2 linked regions of the Saccharicrinis fermentans DSM 9555 = JCM 21142 genome follow. The protein of the gene in region 1 interacts with the protein of each later gene in a pairwise test. Links are inferred from orthologs where the notes say so. Each region holds a gene or a part of one and is shown on either strand. Other genes may lie near its edges.

Region 1 (9,962 bases):
TTTTTGGGTGATTTTCCCATATTTCATATAGGCTTTATCAGCATATACTTTGGTGGAAAGAAATAAGATTAGTATTAACGTTAAGAGTGAGGTAAATGATTTCATAAATAGAGTTTTTGACTTTTATGTTTAGAAGTTTTATTTACAATATAACAAAAAAAAACCACAAAATAAAAGACCTTTCTTGTATTTGTAGGAATGTTAATTGAATTTTTATTACATTATAAATCATTTATCGCTTTTGTTACAAAATGTTAGAATAAAATGAGTAATCACAAAAATAAAATAGGAATTATCTCCTTACTGATCTCTATTCTGGGATTAATAACTGTTCAATGGTTGATCTCTGTTGAGTTTTTATTACATCCTTATTGGTATATCTTGTTGTCGGGTTTTGAGGCGGCAACTATTGGTGGGGTTGCAGATTGGTTTGCTGTAAGTGCTTTGTTTCATGAAATTAAGATTCCTTTTGTGAAAAAACATACCAATATCATTGTTCGTAATCGTGTGAAGCTAACTGAGGGGGTGGTAGATTTAGTTACGAATAAATGGCTGGCACCCGAGATTATTAAAGAGAAGATTGCTGAATTCTCTATTGTTAAAAATATAATGGAAGCTTTGCGTCTTCCAAAGAATAAAAAACGGGTGGTTGGCTTTTTTAAGGATACTTTAGTCAGATTGACGCGAGAATTGGATACTCCGGAAATGGTTGGTTTTATTCAATCTATTATGAGAGAGCAAATGAAAGACCTCAATGTGGCAAGTCCTGTTGGTTCATGGATGAAAAGGTCAATCCATGAAGGAGCGCATGAACCCTTATGGCGCATGGTTTTTTCCTCGGCACAAAAAACTATTTTTGATAATACAACACGGCTGGCTATGCTCAACTTGGTGGAGAAGCAGTTGCAAGAATATAAGCGTGAAGGACTGTTTAAAGGGATTTTTCTGGGTATTGCAGGTGGATTGGGAGTGATGAACAGTGAGGTGATATGTGATAAGATATTGACTTCAATGAATAGTTTTATAGAGCACGCAAAAGATGATCCAAAGCATCAACTTCGTATGAAAGTTGAGGATCGCGTTTTGCGGTTTTCTGAGCAACTTATTTCCGGCGATCCGGAAGCGGTAAAGATGATGGACGTTTGGAAACAAAAAATTATTAATAATACCGATGCGCAGCATATGATCCGAAACCTTTTGTCAAATTTGCGGGAGTCCTTGAGTCATCAACTAACTAAAAATGAATCGGAGATTTCAGGTTTTATAGAAAAGAATATGGATAAAGTATTGCTAGAGTTGGAAGGAGATAAGGATAATCAGGATAAGATAGATCGATGGTTAAGATTTAATATTAGTGAACTGATAGTTAAGTATCATCCCGAAATAGGGGAGATGGTACGTCTGAGCCTGACAAAGCTTGACGATGTAGAATTGGTTAGTCAGATTGAAGATAAAGTAGGAAATGATCTTCAATTTATTCGACTAAATGGTGCCGTTGTGGGTGGTTTGGTGGGCGTGTTCATTGCAACTCTGCGGTTAATGTTGTAACCCGAAAAATGTATTAGAAAATATTTTGAGAATAAAATTGGAAGCCATTGGTTTGCTCTATAACCTGTTTTATGAGAAGATGAGAATGTTTGTTGGTAAAGTTTTTATTGGTGATGGATGAGTCTGTTATGCTGCTTGTTATGAGTGTGGAAGTGTCTAGTGTAAGATAATGAAATAATGAAAAAAATTATGATTTTAATCAAGTATTGCAAATTCCTTCTTACATTTATGGCCTTTTTAAAAATCAAACATTACTTATCGTGACAAAATTATCATACGAAAGTGGCGCTTCGGATAAACCTTTATTGGGCGTTACTATCTCAGAAAAACTAAAAGAAACCGTCGAAAAATATCCCGACTCTGAAGCCTTGTGTGTTCCTTACCAGAATTACAGGGTTACCTATAAAGAGTTTTGGAAGGATGTGGAAGAAGTGGCCAAAGGTATTTTAAGCTATGGGCTAAAAAGAGGCGATCGCGTAGGGATTTGGTCGGCCAACCGTTTTGAGTGGGTGTTGGTTCAGTTTGCTACTTCGCGCATTGGTGCCGTGATGGTGAATATTAATCCTGCATACAAAGCATCAGAACTTAAGTATGCCCTCAGGCAGTCTGAGGTTAGACTATTGATCATGTCCAAAGGGTTTAGGAAAACAAATTATACCGAGATATTGAATGAGGTAAGGGCCGAATGTATACATTTGAAACATATTGTGGTTATTGATCATGATTGGAATACCATGCTAGGAGCAGGAAAGAAAATAACCACAGAACAACTGGAATCTATAGAGCGAGAGCTTCAGTTTGACGATGCTATTAATATTCAGTATACATCTGGAACTACCGGTTTTCCTAAGGGAGCTACTTTATCGCACCATAATATATTGAACAATGGATATTTTATTGGTGAACGATTAAGATATACAGAAAAGGACAAGGTGTGTATTCCAGTGCCGCTTTATCATTGCTTTGGAATGGTGCTGGCTAATATGGCCTGTATCACTCACGGAGCATGTATGGTACTAACGGGTGAAGCTTTTGACCCCGAGGTGGTCATGCAGACTGTTCAGGATGAGAAATGTACTTCGTTATATGGTGTTCCTTTAATGTTCATTGCGGAATTGAATCATCCACGATTTGAAGAGTTTGATTTTTCAAGTTTGCGCACAGGAATAATGGCTGGAGCATCATGTCCAGAATCTGCGATGAAAGCGGTCCGTGAAAAAATGAATATGAAGGAGGTGGGAATCTGTTATGGTATGACGGAAACATCACCTGTGAGTACACAGACTTTTGTGGATGATAATGAGTATCGAAGGTGTGCTACCGTGGGTAAAGTTCATCCTCATCTTGAACTGAAAATCATAGACCCCCAGAGCGGTAATATTGTACCCCGAGGCACGATGGGCGAATTATGTACGCGAGGATATTCTGTGATGTTAAAGTATTGGAATAATCCGGAAGCAACTGCTTCTGTAATTGATGAAGGGCGTTGGATGCATACTGGTGATTTGGCAGAAATGGATGAGGATGGATATGTTAAAATAGTTGGTAGAATTAAAGATATGATTATAAGGGGGGGGTGAGAATATTTCACCTTTTGAGGTGGAAGAGTTTTTACATCAGCATCAAACGATTAAAGAGGTTCAAGTGATTGGTGTTCCTGATCAAAAATATGGAGAAGAAGTGATGGCCTGGATTATTCTAAAAGATGGGGTGCAGGTTAGTGAAGATGAGCTAAAAGCATATTGTAAGGGGCAAATTGCTACCTACAAGATTCCAAAGTATTGGAAATTTGTGTCTGAGTTTCCAACAACAGTAACAGGAAAAGTGCGTAAGGTTGAAATGCGTGATATATCGGCAAAAGAATTGGGGTTAACACAGCGAAAATAAGAGTTGTTTGGCATTTGGATGGTTTATGAAATAAGCTAATAATGATTTTTCAGGGGAAGACCTTGGTCTTCTCCTTGTTTTTAACGCTTCTCCGTCAGCAAAAATATTAACGGAAGTTTCAGAAGGCAATTCAGAGGTGTTGTTGATGTAAAGTTCTTCTTGTTTAGATTAACAAAAATATTTGCATGACAACTATAAACAACATTTATGCCCAACTTTTGGCACTGACCCGCTATTTTAAAGGACATCAGAAATACCTGATCATATGAATCAACATGTTATTATTTCCTCAAAATAAGGATGTCATTTTCGAAAATCAAAGGTCTACTTTCGTTTTATCAAGGAGATGACGTACGATCAGATAGTAAAGGGTAATTTTTGGGTGAGTTCAATGCCTTTGGGACTCACTTGCGCGATGTAAGGAAAAATCTCAACACCCATTTCATATGCTTCTTTGAGGGCCATGGCATAGTGCGGATCAATTTCACTGGCTGCACCAAACGAATGGATGTCTTGTCTTTGAATCACATAGAACATAATGGCTCTCATACCTTCTTTTTTTACTTCCATCAACGTTTTTAGATGTTTTTGTCCTCTGGTAGTTACTGCATCCGGAAATAGTGCCTTGTTGCCTACTTTCATGGTTACGTTTTTTACTTCAATAAAACATTTTTCCTGATCGTTTTCAGCATAGACGTCAAAACGGCTGTTACCAAATTGAACCTCTCTTTTTACCTCTGTATATTTGTTGATGCCAGCAATTTTTTGATCTCTGATGGCTTCATATACTAATAAGTTTGGGATGCTGGTGTTTATTCCAATCCAATGATTATGTATGAAAATCATTTCCCAAGTAAATTTTGTCTTACGCTTGGGATCTTTGGCAGGTGAAAGGTAAACTGGAGCCCCTTCTTCAATACATGTTTTCATGCTTCCTGAATTGGTGCAATGTGCCACTACAATACTACCGTCCTCGAGTTCAATATCTGATAAAAAACGTTTGTAGCGTCTTATTAATTTCCCGGGAATCAAATCCATATTAAATTTCATGTAGCTCTTAATTTTTTAAAACTTACTGTCTATTTACTTTTATCTATCAGCACCTAATGTAAAATTATTATTTTTGTCAGCAAAAAATTATGGAATGTAGAGTTGGATGTGCGGCTTGCTGTATTGCCCCATCAATATCTTCTCCTTTACCAAAAATGCCTCAAGGAAAGCCGGCCATGACACCATGTGCACATCTGACTGAGGATTATAGATGTGAGTTATTTGGTAAAAAGGAGCGCCCCAAGGTATGTGGAGGATTTAAAGCGGAACCTGATTTTTGTGGACGAGATAGGGATGAAGGTATACGTATTTTATCTAGTCTGGAATAAAGGGGCTTAGGATACATCAGTTCATTGCGTACATTTTAATCTTGATATTGTTGGAGTATGAAAGTTGTTGGAAAAATTATTTACCAAATTTATAAATGGATTATTTTTATTCCAGTCTTTGCAATAGCCAGTATCGTTTTTTCGTTGGGAGCAGCATTGTTTGCTGTACTGGTGTCGCCTGCAGCAGGTAGTATGAGCGGAGTGATGTGGGCTAAAACAGTTGCTTTTTTTACGCCGATGCGTGTTAAAGTATCAGGGAAGGAGAATATTAAGAAAGGGCGATCTTATGTGATTGTGGCTAATCATCAAAGTGCCTATGATATCTTTGCCTTATATGGATTTCTAGGAATTGACTTTCGATGGATAATGAAAAAGGAATTGAGGCACGCTTTCTTTATTGGTCCTGCCAGTGCTAAAGTAGGTCATATTTTTATAGATAGGTCTTCGCCCAAAGCTGCTTTTGATTCTATCAATGAAGCCAAGGAGAAACTAGTTAATGGTACTTCTGTTGTTATTTTTCCTGAAGGAACACGTAGCGGAAGTAATACTGTTCGGCGCTTTAAAAGTGGTGCCTTTAAAATGGCTGAGGAATTAGAACTGCCCATCCTCCCGGTTACCATCAAAGATACGCATAAAGTATATGGTGGAGGGATTTTTAATGTACATCCCGGAAAAGTACATCTTACAATTAATCCTTGCATAGATACTTCAAAATATAAGGGTGATATTCATGGCCTAATGGCAGACACGAAAGAGGCTTTGATAGCTCCTATCAAAGAGTATAATTGATTTTTTGTTTCAAGAGGTAGCTGTGATGGAATGGATATTCATAGCAAAGGAGATAGTAATAACTGAATGGTCAGGTAGTTCATTGTTTTCATTGATGTTAAAAATTTGCTTGGGCCTTTATTTTTATTTTTTCATGACTGACAGGGTGTCTAAATTCGAGATATTCAGCATGTAGATATAATCGATTACTTTTAATGCCATATAAATCATCTCCAACAATGGGGTGGTTTAAACCTAGGTGATGAGCCGCATGAACCCTAAGTTGGTGTGTTCTGCCTGTAATAGGGAAGAAGTGTACGCGTGTTTTCCCATCTTTTCGCTCTATTACTTTAAACTTTGTTCGGGCCGCTTTCCCGTATTCATAACATACCAGTTGGCGAGGACGGTCATATAAATCAACACGCAACGGTAATTCTATAAAACCTTCATCACTTTCAACTATGCCATCAAGTAGTGCCACATATCTTTTTTGGATGGTTCTTTCTTCAAATTGTTTTTGGAGTATTTTATGGGCTTCCTTATTCTTGCATGCCAAAATTAGTCCTGAGGTAGACATGTCTAAACGGTGTACAAGAAGTGGTCCTGTGGCTTCAGGGTATTTCTGACGTACCCTGCTAGCGACGGAATCTTCTGTATTTTTACCCGGTACCGATAAAAATTCGGGTGGCTTATTGATCACCAATATATCATCATCTTCGTAAACAATATTCAGTTCTTCAGTTTGCATTTTGGGGGATTGTATCGGATTATCATCCATTTTAATTCCCTTTAGCATATGGGTCAATATGGGTTCGCATTTGCCTTTGCAGGAGGGGTAAAAGTTTTTGTGTTTTCTAATTTCCGATTTAGGACTTTGTCCCCACCAAAATTCTGCCATAGCAATGGGTTTTAGCTGATGTGCAAAGGCAAATTGAAATAATTTTGGAGCGGCACAGTCGCCAGCACCTGCCGGAGGAACCTTTTGTGAAGTGTTTGCAAATATTTCACTAAGCCCTTTGGTTTCGCCATCTTTATTTAAAAATTGGTATTGATCAAAGAGTTTTTGCTGTAAGGCAGCCGATCGTTTTTTTCTTTCTTCTTTTAGTGAATTAATTTTGAGGGTGAAAGATTTTAGCTGTTCCTCATTTTCAATGTGCTTTTTTTGCCAGTGTTTTTTTAGTTGTTTGTAATCATATTGTTGTTGAAGGCTCTCCTGTTTAAGGGTTTCTTTTAGTTGCTCGTAATTGCTTTGATCAAGCTTTTCTTTCTCTTGGTTTCGGCGTTCTTTGCGTGCGTCTTTGGCTTTTTTCATCCATTGTCTGAAGGCTTTTAATTCTTGTTCAGACTGATCAGCTTCTTCTTGGAGTGTTGTTTTACATTTGAGATAGTTGTGATCGTTTTCAAGGGCCTGAATGGTATGATTAATATGGCTTATTTGCTCTTCTTCTTTTTTAAAGAAGCCATCTTTGTTTAGTAGGTCGTAAATGGGTGGCACAAAGCCAGGGAGGTCGTTGGAGTTGGCCAGTTTGCCACTGAAAGCACATAAGAACCCCAATTGACCATTATTTTTTTGAACTACCAGTACGCCAAACATTTTTCCAATGTTGGTTCCTGTTACGGGGTGATCTATGCCAAAATCATGGTGCCAATTATTTTGTGTGAGCAGGTGTTGTTGTAGTTGTTTGGCTGCTTCGATGCACAATGGGTGGGGCTCATAATAAAATGGATATGTGAATTTGTCGGGTAATGAAATGTGACTTATGTCCTGATTAAAGTGGATGAAATAACTATTAATGGCGTGCTCTTTTTGCATTGCTTACAGATAAAATAATGGCAAAAATACAAAGGAATATGGTAAAAACGTCTACTTAAGGTATTAAAGTGTATTTTGCAAGAAGAGAAGCCAATATGGCGTTGCGTAATAATGTTTTAATTGGTTAGCTCTTTGAAAGATGCCATTGTTAGTCCTGTCTGCTATTTGTTTGAATGAATGCTTCCCATGAGTGTTTGTCAAATAGTTGCTTTTGCAGACTGTGTATTGGTACGAAACGAGCGTTTGATATTTTTGTATGTCTCGAATAATTAGTATATATTATTAAAAATATTAGAAAAAGGGTATCTTTATTGGTGTATTGCGAAGCGGAAGAGAAACGAGTCGTCAATACGTTTTTTTTAGTTAGAATGGCCTATTCGGTGAGTTCCGGATAAGCGTTGAAAGATAAATTTATACATATGAAATGAGCCATGAGAGTAATCTCTCACACAGAAGAATGATTATTCCGGCGAGTTCCATATGGTAATTGAAAAACAAATTATAATCATATGAAAAGAATTATATATGGACATAGGGTGGATATAGAAATTTATAAGGCCCTTTTGGAGGAAGCCGACATTACGTGTTTGGTTAAGAATGAATTTGAAGAAGCTGCGAGTGCCGGGTTTGGCTCTGGTTTGCCCGGTAATGCCGATTTATTTGTTGATGAGAGTGATTTTGATAAGGCTGAAACAATTATAAATGCCTATAAAGAGTCTAATGAATAAATGGTTATGAAGAAAATTGTTTTATTGGTGGGTGCATCTTATGGCTTATTATCTGTTGTATTCGGAGCCTTTGGTGCACATGCTCTAAAAAAGATATGGAGTGTAGAAACCTTGCAAAGTTTTGAAACAGGCGTTAAGTACCAAATGTATCACGCTTTGGTGTTGTTGTTGATTGGTTTCTATTTTTCTTTTTCTACAAAAGTAGAAAATAGCATGGCTTGGTTTTTTATTTTGGGTACCTTCTTATTTTCGGTGAGTATATATTTGTTGGCTTTTGCAAAGACCTGGAATATTTCATTGAGTTGGTTGGGGCCTGTTACTCCGTTGGGCGGTTTGTTGCTTATTCTGGGGTGGGTGTTTTTGTTGGTGAATATTTATAATGAATTTTAATGTAGAAAAGACTTAAAACTATTGTTTGGTAAGGTAGTTTTATGGATTGTTTCGTAAGTGAGAAAAAAAGTCTCTGTGAATAAGTTCTTTCGAGGCCTTGCTCACAGAGAATTTAAATGGTTGTATTTTAGCGACTCTATTTGAGCTTATTTTCGTTCTTGCTTTAGTTCTTCTTTTAGTTTCTTCATTTCTTCTTTTAAAGCTTTCATTTCTTTTTTGAGTTCTGCAGTTTCTTTTTCTTGTTCAAGTATTTCCTTCTCGTTGTATATTCCTATCGTATCTAAGGATTGTCGATATTCAGTTTGTATCAATGAGTCTATGTTGATATTTTCGATGTGGTCGCCCGCCAGTTCAATGGCAATATTGGCTGCTTCTAATGATGTTTCAACAATGGCATCAATGTCTATGTTTTTAAGTATTTGATTTGCAATATCTAATCCTGATTCGGCTGCCTCCAACGATAGCTGAGTGATGGCTTCAATATTTTCTCTATCTTTTGCGTCTTTTATGTTCTTTTTGTTTTCTTTTGCTGCTTGTTTGATTTCTTTCTTGGCTTCTTTTAGTGCGGCTCGGATTTCCTCCTGGATGGAGTCAGTCTTAATTTCATGGATGGCCTGATCTATTTCTAGTTGTGCATCATTCATTTCGGCTTTTATTTCTTCAAAATTAATATCTTGTAAAGCCAAATTTATTTCTTCCATGATTTTACTGGAAAGCGATTGATCATTTTCTGAGAGTGCGATCTCCATGGCTTGTTCCATTTCTTGTGAGAGCTCTTCCTTTTCTTTGGCCAATGCCATATTTTTCTCCAGTTCTTCCATGATGCTGTCTTGCACTGCTTTTGCTCTTGCAGGAGCAAGAGGTGGGGGTGGAGCAAGTGCTTGGATAGAGTCTTTGCTATTTGAATCTGGTGAATATAGGGGAGCGCTGAATGAATTCCCCACAGAGAAGGATACAAGAAAGATACTGCTTATGATGATACAGACGGCAATAAGACCTTCGGAAAAGTTTGTTTTCATGACTCTTTGTTTTTGAATTCGTTTAATTCTTTCTAATAGACTTCCTTTCTTTTTGCTGAAAGCCATGGAAAGATTATCTTGTTGATAACTAAATATATGAGCGTGAGCGAGTGCCTTGGCATAGGTGACTTCATCGCCAGTAATGTCTATGGCAATATCATCGCAAGTATGCTCTCTTTCTGTTCTTATGTGTTTGGAAATAACCCAAATGGCCGGGTGGTAAAAAAATAGTATTTCTATGACTGTTTGAATAATGTTAAATAGATAGTCATTACGGACTATATGAGCCAGTTCGTGTGCGATGATTGCTTCTATTTCTTTTTCGCTTAAGCCAGAAAAAGATTTAATGGGAAATAAAATAATGGGTTTTAAAATGCCGAGAGTTAGAGGAGAAGTAGTGTGTGGTGATTTATATGCTTTTACCTCTCTT
Region 2 (9,964 bases), 3.0 Mb from region 1 along the record:
AAGCTGTTTCTTCGAAACCATGACGGCCAGTGGATAGAAATCCTTTGGCCAGATCTTTAAGCTCGATACCACGATAGTAAAGTTTTCCTTCGCAGGGAACTAGTTTACCATCTTCGTTATTGTATCCGACCACATTTCCAATATGGGTTAAGCCAACCAGTACACCTGAGAAATCGGCATTACGCAAGCCCCTCTTGACCCCCATTTGGTCAAACAGTTCTTTTTCGATTTCGCAAGATTGTACGGCCATCTTAGCCAGATTTTCCAATAATATCATGTTCTCTTTCTCCTATTTTAGTTCCAATAAAGACTTTAATGCCTTGTTAACTTTTTCAAAATTGAAGGAATCAATGAGGCCTTCCATTTTTTGTTGAACTTGTTGATTGCAGAGATTTCCTATGCTTCCCTCGTGCGTGTGTGCTACGTTTATCTCGGGGTCAAACGCTCCATCTTCAATCATCTTTCCAATTTGTTTGTAAGCATCTCTAAAGGGGATGCCCTGCAAAACTAATTTATTGACTTCTTCAACGCTAAATGCATATTTGTACATTTCGTTTTGGAGTACATCTTTTTTTATGGTGATGTTATTTACCGCAAACGTAGCTAAGTCCAAACAGCTGATTAACTCATCAAAGGCAGGTAAAAAGTTCTCCTTAATAAGTTGTAGGTCTCTGAAGTAACCGGAAGGAAGGTTTCCTGTGATTATCCCTATGCTTTCTGGAAGTGCTTGAATTTGATTGCATTTGGCTCTGATTAGTTCAAAAACGTCAGGATTTTTTTTGTGAGGCATGATGCTCGATCCCGTGGTTAATTCTCCAGGGAGGGTTAAAAAACCAAAGTTCTGACTCATATATAAACATGCATCCATGGCAAATTTCCCAACGGTATATGCCACAGAGCTAAGTGCCATAGCTACATTTTTTTCTGTCTTTCCTCTTCCCATCTGGGCATATACTACATTGTAGTTCATGTTGTCAAATCCCAGTAGGCTGGTAGTTAACTGTCTGTTTAGAGGAAAACTGCTGCCATAGCCGGCTGCTGCACCCAGTGGGTTTTGATTGGTGATTTTCCATGCCGCCTTCAGCATCTGCATATCGTCGGTCAGGCTTTCTGCATAGGCTCCAAACCATAGCCCAAATGAAGAGGGCATAGCCACCTGTAAATGTGTATACCCAGGAATAAGGTAGTCTTTGTAGTTTTCGCTTTGTGTTTGCAGGGCTCCAAAGAAATCCTGAACTGCCTCTACAACTTCTTCAATCTTTTTACGGATAAAAAGTTTTAAATCCAACAGTACCTGATCGTTTCTTGATCTTCCACTATGTACTTTTTTACCGATGTCCCCCAGACGCTCTGTTAACATCATTTCCACTTGAGAATGCACATCTTCAATGCCATCTTCAATTTTAAAGTTACCCTCAAGTGTGGTAGTATATATGTTTTGTAACTCACTTAATAGTTGATCTAATTCGTTTTTTTGTAATAATCCAACGCTCTCGAGCATTGTGATATGTGCCATGGTTCCTAATACATCAAAAGGAGCCAGATACAGATCCATTTCACGATCCTTACCTACTGTAAAACGTTCAACTTTATCGTTTACTTTTATGCCTTTGTCCCAAAGTTTCATTTATCTCTATTCACTTTTTTGCACACCCCTTGCTTTTGGCAATTGGTTGCTTATTATTGATATTCTCCCCCCAAGTAATTTAAAAAGATGGTAATTACGGATTGTCAACAGCGTTATCACTATTTCTTATAGTTGAGGCAAATATAAGTTAATAAACTTATAAATTCAAATTGAATTGTTAAAAATATGATATTTATCACATGATTTTATCGTTTATGTAATGGTCTAATTGTAAGTCATTTAATAATTGAAAGTATATTTTAATTCCTTCTTCTATTTCGCTTATTCTGATATACTCATCTGCGGTGTGGGAACGTGCAGAATCGCCGGGTCCTATTTTTAAAGTGTTAAATGTCATCAGTGCTTGATCTGATGTTGTTGGTGAACCATAATAGTTTCTACCTAGTTCTAATCCTCGTTGAACCACTGGATGTTCCAAGGGAATATAGGAGCTGTTTAAGCGTACACTCCTTGGGCTAACCTTGCATTTTACCTTGCTTTGTATAAGGTCGGCGGCCTGTTGATTTCTGTATTTTTCGTTGAGGCGAACGTCCACTACAAATTTACAGCTATCGGGGACTACATTGTGTTGAGTGCCTGCTTGTATCTGTGTAACGGTCATTTTTACAGGGCCAAAAAGGTCTGATGTCTCAGGGAATTGGAAGGTTTTAAACCATTCAATATCGCACAAGGCCTGGTATATGGCATTGAGTCCCTCATTTCGGGCAGCATGACCTGATTTACCTTTGGCTTCACAGTCTAATACCAATAATCCTTTTTCGGCCACTGCCATCTGCATTTGAGTTGGCTCCCCAATAATACCCAGATCTATAGTGCCCAGCTCATCTAGTATAAGTTCTACTCCATTTTTACCCGATATTTCTTCTTCGGCGGTTGCTGCGTAGACAAGATTATAGGGTTGCTCTTTTTCTGATAACAACAAGAAAGTAGCCAGCAAAGAAACCAGTGGACCGCCTGCATCGTTGCTTCCCAGTCCATAAAGGGAATCGCCTTCTAATGTTGCTTCAAAGGGTGGATAGGTCCATTTGGATGATGGTTTTACCGTGTCTAAATGAGAGTTTAACAGGATGGTAGGTTTGTTGCTGTTTCTTTTGCTCGCCCAAACCCACACGTTGTTTTTTTTTCTATTAACGGACAGTTTTTTTTCTTTTAAAAAAAACTCCATTAAATCAGCTGCTTGGTCCTCTTGCCTGCTTAATGATTCTGTGTCAATCAGTTTTTTCAACAGTTCAATGACTTCCTTACTGTAGGTCTGGATGCTTTTCATGATTCATTCGTTAGTATGGTTCCGGTATCTATACCTTCCTTTAGTCCTTGTGTATTGGTGATCATCACCTTTTTAACCCCGTTTGTAAGTGCGTTAAATCCGTTATCTAGTTTGGGTATCATGCCTGCTGCAATAGTACCACTTTCTTGGTATTGTTTGAATAGTTTGTATGTTAAGTTTGTAATAACAGTGTCATCATCATCAGGATTGCTGAGGACGCCTTTCTTTTCGAAGCAATATATCAGTTGTACATCGAACTCTTGTGTCAGGGCGCTGGCTAACGAAGAGGCCATGGTGTCGGCATTGGTGTTAAGCATGTTTCCCTTGCCGTCGTGTGTTAAGGGGGCGATTACTGGTACAACATCCCTTTGGATCAATGTAGTTAGTTCTTTAATCTGTACTGACTTAACATCGCCAACGTAACCGTAGTCGATATCTTTAACAGGGCGCTTAATGGCTGTGATGAGATTGAGGTCGGCACCTGTTAAGCCTACAGAATTAACTCCTTTGGCCTGCAATGAAGCAACGATATTCTTGTTGACTAAACCGGCATATACCATGGTTACAACTTTGAGTGTTTCCAGGTCGGTGATTCTTCTGCCGTCGACCATTTGCGTTTCAATACCCAGCTGTTTTGCAATTTTGGTTGCCGATCTACCTCCTCCGTGAACCAGTATTTTATGTCCTTGTAGGGCTGCGAAATCATGAAGTAGTTCTTGCAGTGATTCTGGCGTTTCAACAACTTTGCCTCCCACTTTGACGATGGTTATTTTTTGCATGATATGTTTTGTTTTGCTTACAGACTTTCTAAAATTCTTTTGATCACGGTTTGTGCCGAAACAACTCTGTTGGCAGCTTCCTGTACTACTAGTGAATTTTCGCTTTCGATTACGCCATCGCTCACAATCATGTTTCTGCGTACAGGAAGGCAGTGCATGAATTTGGCTTGGTTGGTCAAAGCCATTTTTTCTTCGTCAACTGTCCAATCTTTGTCCTGTGAAATAACCTGTCCATATTGTTTAAAGGAAGACCAATTTTTGGCATATATAAAATCGGCACCTTCGAAGGCTTTACGTTGATCGTATTCTACTTCAACGCCAGCAGTGAATTCTTCGGCTAACTCATATCCTTTGGGGTGGGTGATAACAAATTCCACATCAGCTTCTTTCATCCATTCAGCAAATGAATTGGCTACTGCCTGGGGGAGGGCACGGGGGTGGGGAGCCCAGGTTAGTACTACTTTTGGACGCGCCTTAGATTTGTGCTCTTCGATGGTAATTAAATCAGCGAAAGCTTGTAAAGGGTGGCGTGTGGCAGATTCTAAACTGATGACAGGAACACCTGAATACTGGATAAATTGATTGATGACTTTCTCTGTGTAGTCATCTTCTTTGTTTTCAAAGGTAGCAAAAGATCGAACGCCAATCATATCACAGTATTGTCCAATTACCGGAACAGCTTCCTTGATGTGTTCTGGTTTGTCGCTGTCCATTACCACGCCCATTTCGGTTTCTAGTTTCCAACCGTCCTTGTTGATGTCAAGTACCATTACATTCATGCCCATGTTCATGGCAGCTTTTTGTGTGCTTAAACGTGTACGAAGGCTGGAGTTGAAAAATACCAGTATGATGGTTTTATTCTTTCCTAATTCTTGAAAAGCATAAGGGTTTTGTTTTACTTCAACGGCATCCTGTAATGCTTTCTTTAGGTCTCCTATATCTTCAACTTTTAAAAATCTTTTCATATGTTTATAATTTGTTTCTTAATGGCCATATGGAACTCACAGAGACGAATCATGCTCTTGTGTGAGAAATCCTTTATCATGGCTTGTTTTATGTGTTAATTATATTGTTGTTTAAGCTTGGTTTATGCAGGACGGATATTACCATTTCCTTTGATCAACCACTTATAACTAGTTAGTTCTTTTAGTGCCATTGGTCCACGGGCATGTAATTTTTGGGTGCTGATACCTATTTCGGCACCCAGGCCAAACTGAGCACCGTCGGTGAAGGCTGTGGAGGCATTTGCATACACAGCAGCAGCGTCTACTTCATTGAAGAATCGTGCAATTGCTTCGCTGTCTTCTGCTACAATCGCTTCACTGTGTTTGGAGCTAAAGGTATAGATGTGATTGAGCGCTTCGTCTAAATTGTCCACCGTTTTTATGGACATTTTATTGGATAAGAACTCTGTTCCGTAGGATGCTGGGGTTGCTTTTTGCAATAGCTTAGGAGGATAATTATCCTTCAGACTGGCAAAAGATGCATCGTCGGCAAATACTTCTACGTCAAAGGCTTTTAACTCCCTCATGATCGATGGTAGCTCTTTTAGTTGGCTTTTGTGTAGTACCAAGCAGTCTAGAGAATTACATACGCTCGGTCTTCTGGTTTTAGCATTGGCTACAATATGTGATGCTTTTTCAATGTTGGCTGACGCATCCACATAGGTATGTACGATACCGGCACCTGTTTCGATGACTGGAATATTGGCATTGTCGCGAACCGAATTAATAAGACCCTGCGATCCTCTGGGGATGAGTATATCCACATATCCTACTGCGTTCATCAGCTCGTTGGCTGCCGATCTGTCTGGTGGTAACAGTTGTAGTAACTCCGGATTCAAGCCTTGTTTCTCTAATACCTGATGAATTAAAGCAACAATGGCCTTGTTGGAATAATTTGCATCACTACCACCTTTAAGTACACAGGCATTTCCTGATTGCAGGCAAAGTGAAAAAACATCGAAAGTTACATTGGGACGAGCTTCGTAAATAACACCAATCACACCCAGTGGGACACGTACTTTTTGTAGAGTCATGCCGTTGTCCAGTGTTTTTTCTTCCAGTACTTCGCCAATGGGAAAGGGAAGCTTGGCTACGTTGCGAATATCTGAGGCGATGGCTTCTATTCGTTCCTTACTTAGCATCAGACGGTCGTATCTGGGGTCTTCCTTGTCCATACGCTCCAAATCCTTTTGGTTGGCCAGTAGGAGTGCAGGGATGTTTTTCTCCGCTTCGTCTGCCAATTGGTTCAATAAGGCTGTAATGTCATCCTTACATATTCTGGACAACCCGCGTGCGGCTTCTTTAACTTTTTCGAACTGTTGTAAACATTGCATGCTATGAGTGATTTAGAATTTGAACGTATAATTAAAATAAATACAAATAATCATAATGGATTAGCGGCTGATATTTATTATCGTGCAGATGTTCATCGGCCTTCGATCGGTCGTACTTGGCCCTTCCTATCCCTATTGCTTTCCCATCTTCAGACATAATTTTTAGCAAGTCGCCCTTTTTAAAGTTACCCTGCATATGTGTCACACCGGCCAATAATAAACTGGTAGCTTTTTCTGAATTTAAAGCTTCCATAGCACCCTGGTTAATATAAACCTGAGCATTGGCAAATGCTTCAGAGTAGGCCATCCATTTTTTTACAGCGGGGTATTTTTCTCCCTTTGTAAAATGAGTGTGTTCTACCTTTTTGGGGGCGTTATTTAAGTCAATCAATATGTTCTTGATGGTGCCATTGGCGATGTGGACCGATATGCCTGATGCTGCCGTCTTTTGCGCTATCTTACATTTGGTTAACATCCCTCCACGGCCGAAATTAGATTTGGTGGTGGAGATATATGCTGATAAATCGGTGTGAGCGCTGTCGATGGTTCTGATCACTTGTGTGTCCTTTTTATCGGGGTTTCCGTTGTAGATGCCATTGATATTGCTCAAGATAAAAAGTGCCTCGGAGTTCATCATGGTTGCTAAGAGTCCTGCCAGTTCATCGTTGTCGGTAAACATAAGGGCTGTGACAGATACTGCATCGTTTTCGTTGATGATGGGAACGATATCATTGTCCCATAAAGTTGAAAGGCAATTTTTCATATTCAGGTAGTGCTCTCTGGATCTGAAGTCTTGTTTGGTCACTAAAACCTGTGCGCATTGGATATGATGTTTCTCGAACTGTGTTGAATAGGTGTTGAGTAATTTTACCTGGCCAACCGAAGATAGTAGTTGACGAGAAGAAACGGTGTCTGTTTTTTTGTGTACCTGCACCATTGACCTGCCTGCCGCAACGGCTCCGGAAGAAACTAAAATGATTTTTTTGTTTCGGTCGTGCAGCTGGGCTATTTGGTCCACCAAGTGTGATACTCTTTGATCATGAAGAGTGCCGTCGTCTTTAGTGAGCACATTGGAGCCTATTTTTATTATAATGGATTTATACACTTTTTCTAAGATTGTGAGCTATGGGTTTCTTGAACTTACTTACCGTTCTCAATTTTATTAAATGATGTTAATACTCCTTTGATGAGGGCAGAGCTAAAGCCCTGGTGTTCCATCTCGTTTAATCCGGAGATGGTAACACCACGTGGTGTTGTCACCTTGTCTATTTCTTCTTCGGGGTGTGTGCCTGCTTTGATCAGAAGCTCAGCGGCTCCTTTTACAGTTTGCGCAGCCACCTGCAATGCCAGGTTTGAGCCAAAACCAATTTCTATCCCTCCTTGTGTAGCAGCACGAATAAAGCGTAAGGCATAGGCTATTCCGCAAGCAGCCAGAACAGTGGCAGAAGACATCAGTTCTTCGGGAATAATCAGTGCTTGTCCAACTTGCTCAAAAAGGGTAAGTACAATTTGTTCCTGCTCTTGGTTGGCATGGTGTGCCGAAATACAGGTCATTGACTCCCCAATGGCAATAGCCGTGTTGGGCATGGCTCTGAATATAGGGAGTTCTTTTTTGAAATATTTTTCAATGGACAAGGCGTCTATGCCAGTGGCCAAGGAGATAATGATGGTACCTTTTTGAACGTAAGGACTAATTTCTTCTATTACCTGTTGAATCTGATAGGGCTTAACAGCTAAGAAAATGATGTTGGCATCTGTGGCAGCTTCTATGTTGTTGGAGCTAATGCGGATGTCAAGCTCTTTTAGTGTTTGTATAAGATGGGTTCTGCGTCGGGTGACGGTGATGTTGGACGCAGCAACGATGTTTGAGTTAACAATACCTTTGGCTATGGCTTGTCCTAAGTTACCGCCACCTATAATTGCTATTTTTTTGTTTTTCATAATATGACTCTGTTTGATATTCGAGTTTCATTCACGAATAACAAGCAGATGGTCATTTCATGAACTAATACTCTACACCATTAATTTCTACTTTAACGTGTCCCCAATTTTCTCCCGATTTTATTCGGTATAGTTGCATCTCACTAATGCCAAACTGTTTGGCAATAATCTTTAAGCGTGATTTGCGCTTGGGGTCAAATATTTTTCGCTTCAAACGAATTACCTCGGTCGACGACAGTTTGTGTCCTTGAACCGTTTTTCGTCCTTTTTGTTTTTCTCTTGCCTCTAATACCGACGGGTTGTGCTGCTGATGTTTAAAAACTTCTTCCTTGGTACTCCATTTAAGATTCTGGATGTAGTTGTTGTTTTTGTTGTAATCTACATGAATCACAAATTTAGCATCTTCCCTGTCGTTTTCAATAAAATACTGAGCAACTAATTTATGAATGTAAAAAGTTTTAGACTTTCCAAACGGCCGAACCGGCAATGTGGCATAGCCTCTTAGTCTACCTCCTTTAATGAGATCTCCTTCTTCCAATTTGTCGATGTAACTGATTACTCTCCCGTAATTGGATATGGCGTACTTTTTTTTCAGAGCACCTTCTTCAAAATCAATGTCTTTCCACTCTTCGTTCCAGAAAAATTTAATCATAGCCTGTGTATGTTGATGTTCATTTAATAACGCATCAGGCTCCTAAATTATTGAACGCATTTTACCAATTTATCAATAAATAAATCTGCTTCCTCAATACTAAGATTTAATGGAGGTAAAATTCTTATGGTTTTAGTGCCTGATACTCCGGTAAATATTTTTTCTTCAAAAAGAAGTTTCTTTCTTAACGCTACAATTTCCTCATCAAATTCTAAGCCAATCATTAGTCCATACCCACGTACCTTGCATCCTTTTAACATTTTTTTAGCTTTGGCCAGTAAGTGACTGCCTACTTTCTGGGCATTTTGTATTAGGTCTTCCTTTTCTATTACTTCCAAAACTGCCAATGCAGCGGCACATGCCAGGTAATTTCCCCCAAAGGTAGTGCCTAGCATGCCGTACCATGGTTCAAACTTGTTAGATATTAATACGCCTCCAATGGGAAAGCCATTGCCCATTCCTTTGGCCATGGTTACCAGATGTGGTTTTACCTTGCTGTATTGAAATGCAAAGAATTTTCCTGAACGTCCGTAGCCTGATTGTATTTCGTCCAGGATGAGCACGGTATTGTATTGATTACATAGTTGTTCTAGTCCTTCTAGAAATTCTGCATCGGGTACGATGATGCCACCAATGCCTTGGATGCCTTCGATGATTACGGCGCAAATGTCATTGTTCTTTAATGCTTCTTCAACAGTGTCCAGGTTGTTAAGTTCGAGAATAACACTTTCGTGTTTACTGTTGATGGGTGCTATTATTTTAGGATTGTCGGTAACAGCAACAGCAGCCGAGGTGCGACCATGGAATCCTTTTTTGAAAGAGATAACTTTCTTTTTACCAGTGGCAAAGGAGGCTAGTTTTAATGCATTTTCATTGGCTTCGGCTCCAGAATTACATAGAAATAAATTGTAGTCATCCAGTCCTGATATCTCGCCCAGCTTCCGGGCTAAATCCTTTTGGAGCTGGTTCTGAACCGAGTTGGAATAGAAACCAATTTGATTTAATTGTTGCGTAATTCGTTCTACATAATGGGGGTGCGTATGACCAATGCTTATAACTGCATGACCTCCGTATAAATCCAGGTATTTATGATCGTTTTTATCCCAAATATAACATCCCTGAGCTTTTACTGGCTCAATGTCAAAGAGGGGATATACATCAAATAGTTTCATTCTTTTTTGTGTTTTTTCGATAAAAGATAACAGACCTTATTGAGGGTCCTTTTAAATAATATTCCTACAGGGTTTTGAAATACCCTGCAGGAATATCTACATGTCTTCATTGCATCCACATCTGAATTAAACCTTTTTATGCATTGTCTTTTTTAATCAGATGGGTG

Evidence for each region.
Region 2: the proteins of sfsA (region 1) and CYTFE_RS0115375 interact in binary tests that used the Escherichia coli proteins (3 or more experiments, as listed by UniProt). The link is inferred for Saccharicrinis fermentans DSM 9555 = JCM 21142 from one-to-one orthologs.

The regions. Positions count from the first base shown.
Region 1 is NZ_KI912107.1:740,330-750,291, forward strand. The notes cover bases 2,640-5,580. They hold sfsA (DNA/RNA nuclease SfsA), read right to left. Parts: upstream 4,486-5,580; coding sequence 3,793-4,485; downstream 2,640-3,792. Other genes in these bases: CYTFE_RS24760 (AMP-binding protein), read left to right, coding at 2,640-3,128; CYTFE_RS30610 (AMP-binding enzyme), read left to right, coding at 3,148-3,435; CYTFE_RS0103230 (YkgJ family cysteine cluster protein), read left to right, coding at 4,575-4,814; CYTFE_RS0103235 (lysophospholipid acyltransferase family protein), read left to right, coding at 4,872-5,580. Also shown: CYTFE_RS24755 (hypothetical protein), read right to left, coding at 1-105; CYTFE_RS0103215 (DUF445 domain-containing protein), read left to right, coding at 265-1,548; more of CYTFE_RS24760, read left to right, coding at 1,809-2,639; more of CYTFE_RS0103235, read left to right, coding at 5,581-5,603; CYTFE_RS0103240 (RluA family pseudouridine synthase), read right to left, coding at 5,701-7,395; CYTFE_RS24765 (putative signal transducing protein), read left to right, coding at 7,905-8,123; CYTFE_RS0103250 (DUF423 domain-containing protein), read left to right, coding at 8,130-8,513; CYTFE_RS0103255 (M56 family metallopeptidase), read right to left, coding at 8,660-9,962. UniProt on the Escherichia coli protein: Binds to DNA non-specifically. Could be a regulatory factor involved in maltose metabolism.
Region 2 is NZ_KI912107.1:3,777,824-3,787,787, reverse strand. Bases 3,908-6,850 are described here. They hold CYTFE_RS0115375 (glutamate-5-semialdehyde dehydrogenase), read right to left. Parts: upstream 6,033-6,850; coding sequence 4,782-6,032; downstream 3,908-4,781. Other genes in these bases: proB (glutamate 5-kinase), read right to left, coding at 6,064-6,850; CYTFE_RS0115380 (N-acetylornithine carbamoyltransferase), read right to left, coding at 3,908-4,659. Also shown: CYTFE_RS0115400 (citrate synthase), read right to left, coding at 1-277; argH (argininosuccinate lyase), read right to left, coding at 290-1,627; CYTFE_RS0115390 (M20 family metallo-hydrolase), read right to left, coding at 1,824-2,915; argB (acetylglutamate kinase), read right to left, coding at 2,912-3,694; more of CYTFE_RS0115380, read right to left, coding at 3,712-3,907; more of proB, read right to left, coding at 6,851-7,137; proC (pyrroline-5-carboxylate reductase), read right to left, coding at 7,173-7,973; CYTFE_RS0115360 (NUMOD4 domain-containing protein), read right to left, coding at 8,038-8,625; CYTFE_RS0115355 (aspartate aminotransferase family protein), read right to left, coding at 8,673-9,797. UniProt on the Escherichia coli protein: Catalyzes the NADPH-dependent reduction of L-glutamate 5-phosphate into L-glutamate 5-semialdehyde and phosphate. The product spontaneously undergoes cyclization to form 1-pyrroline-5-carboxylate.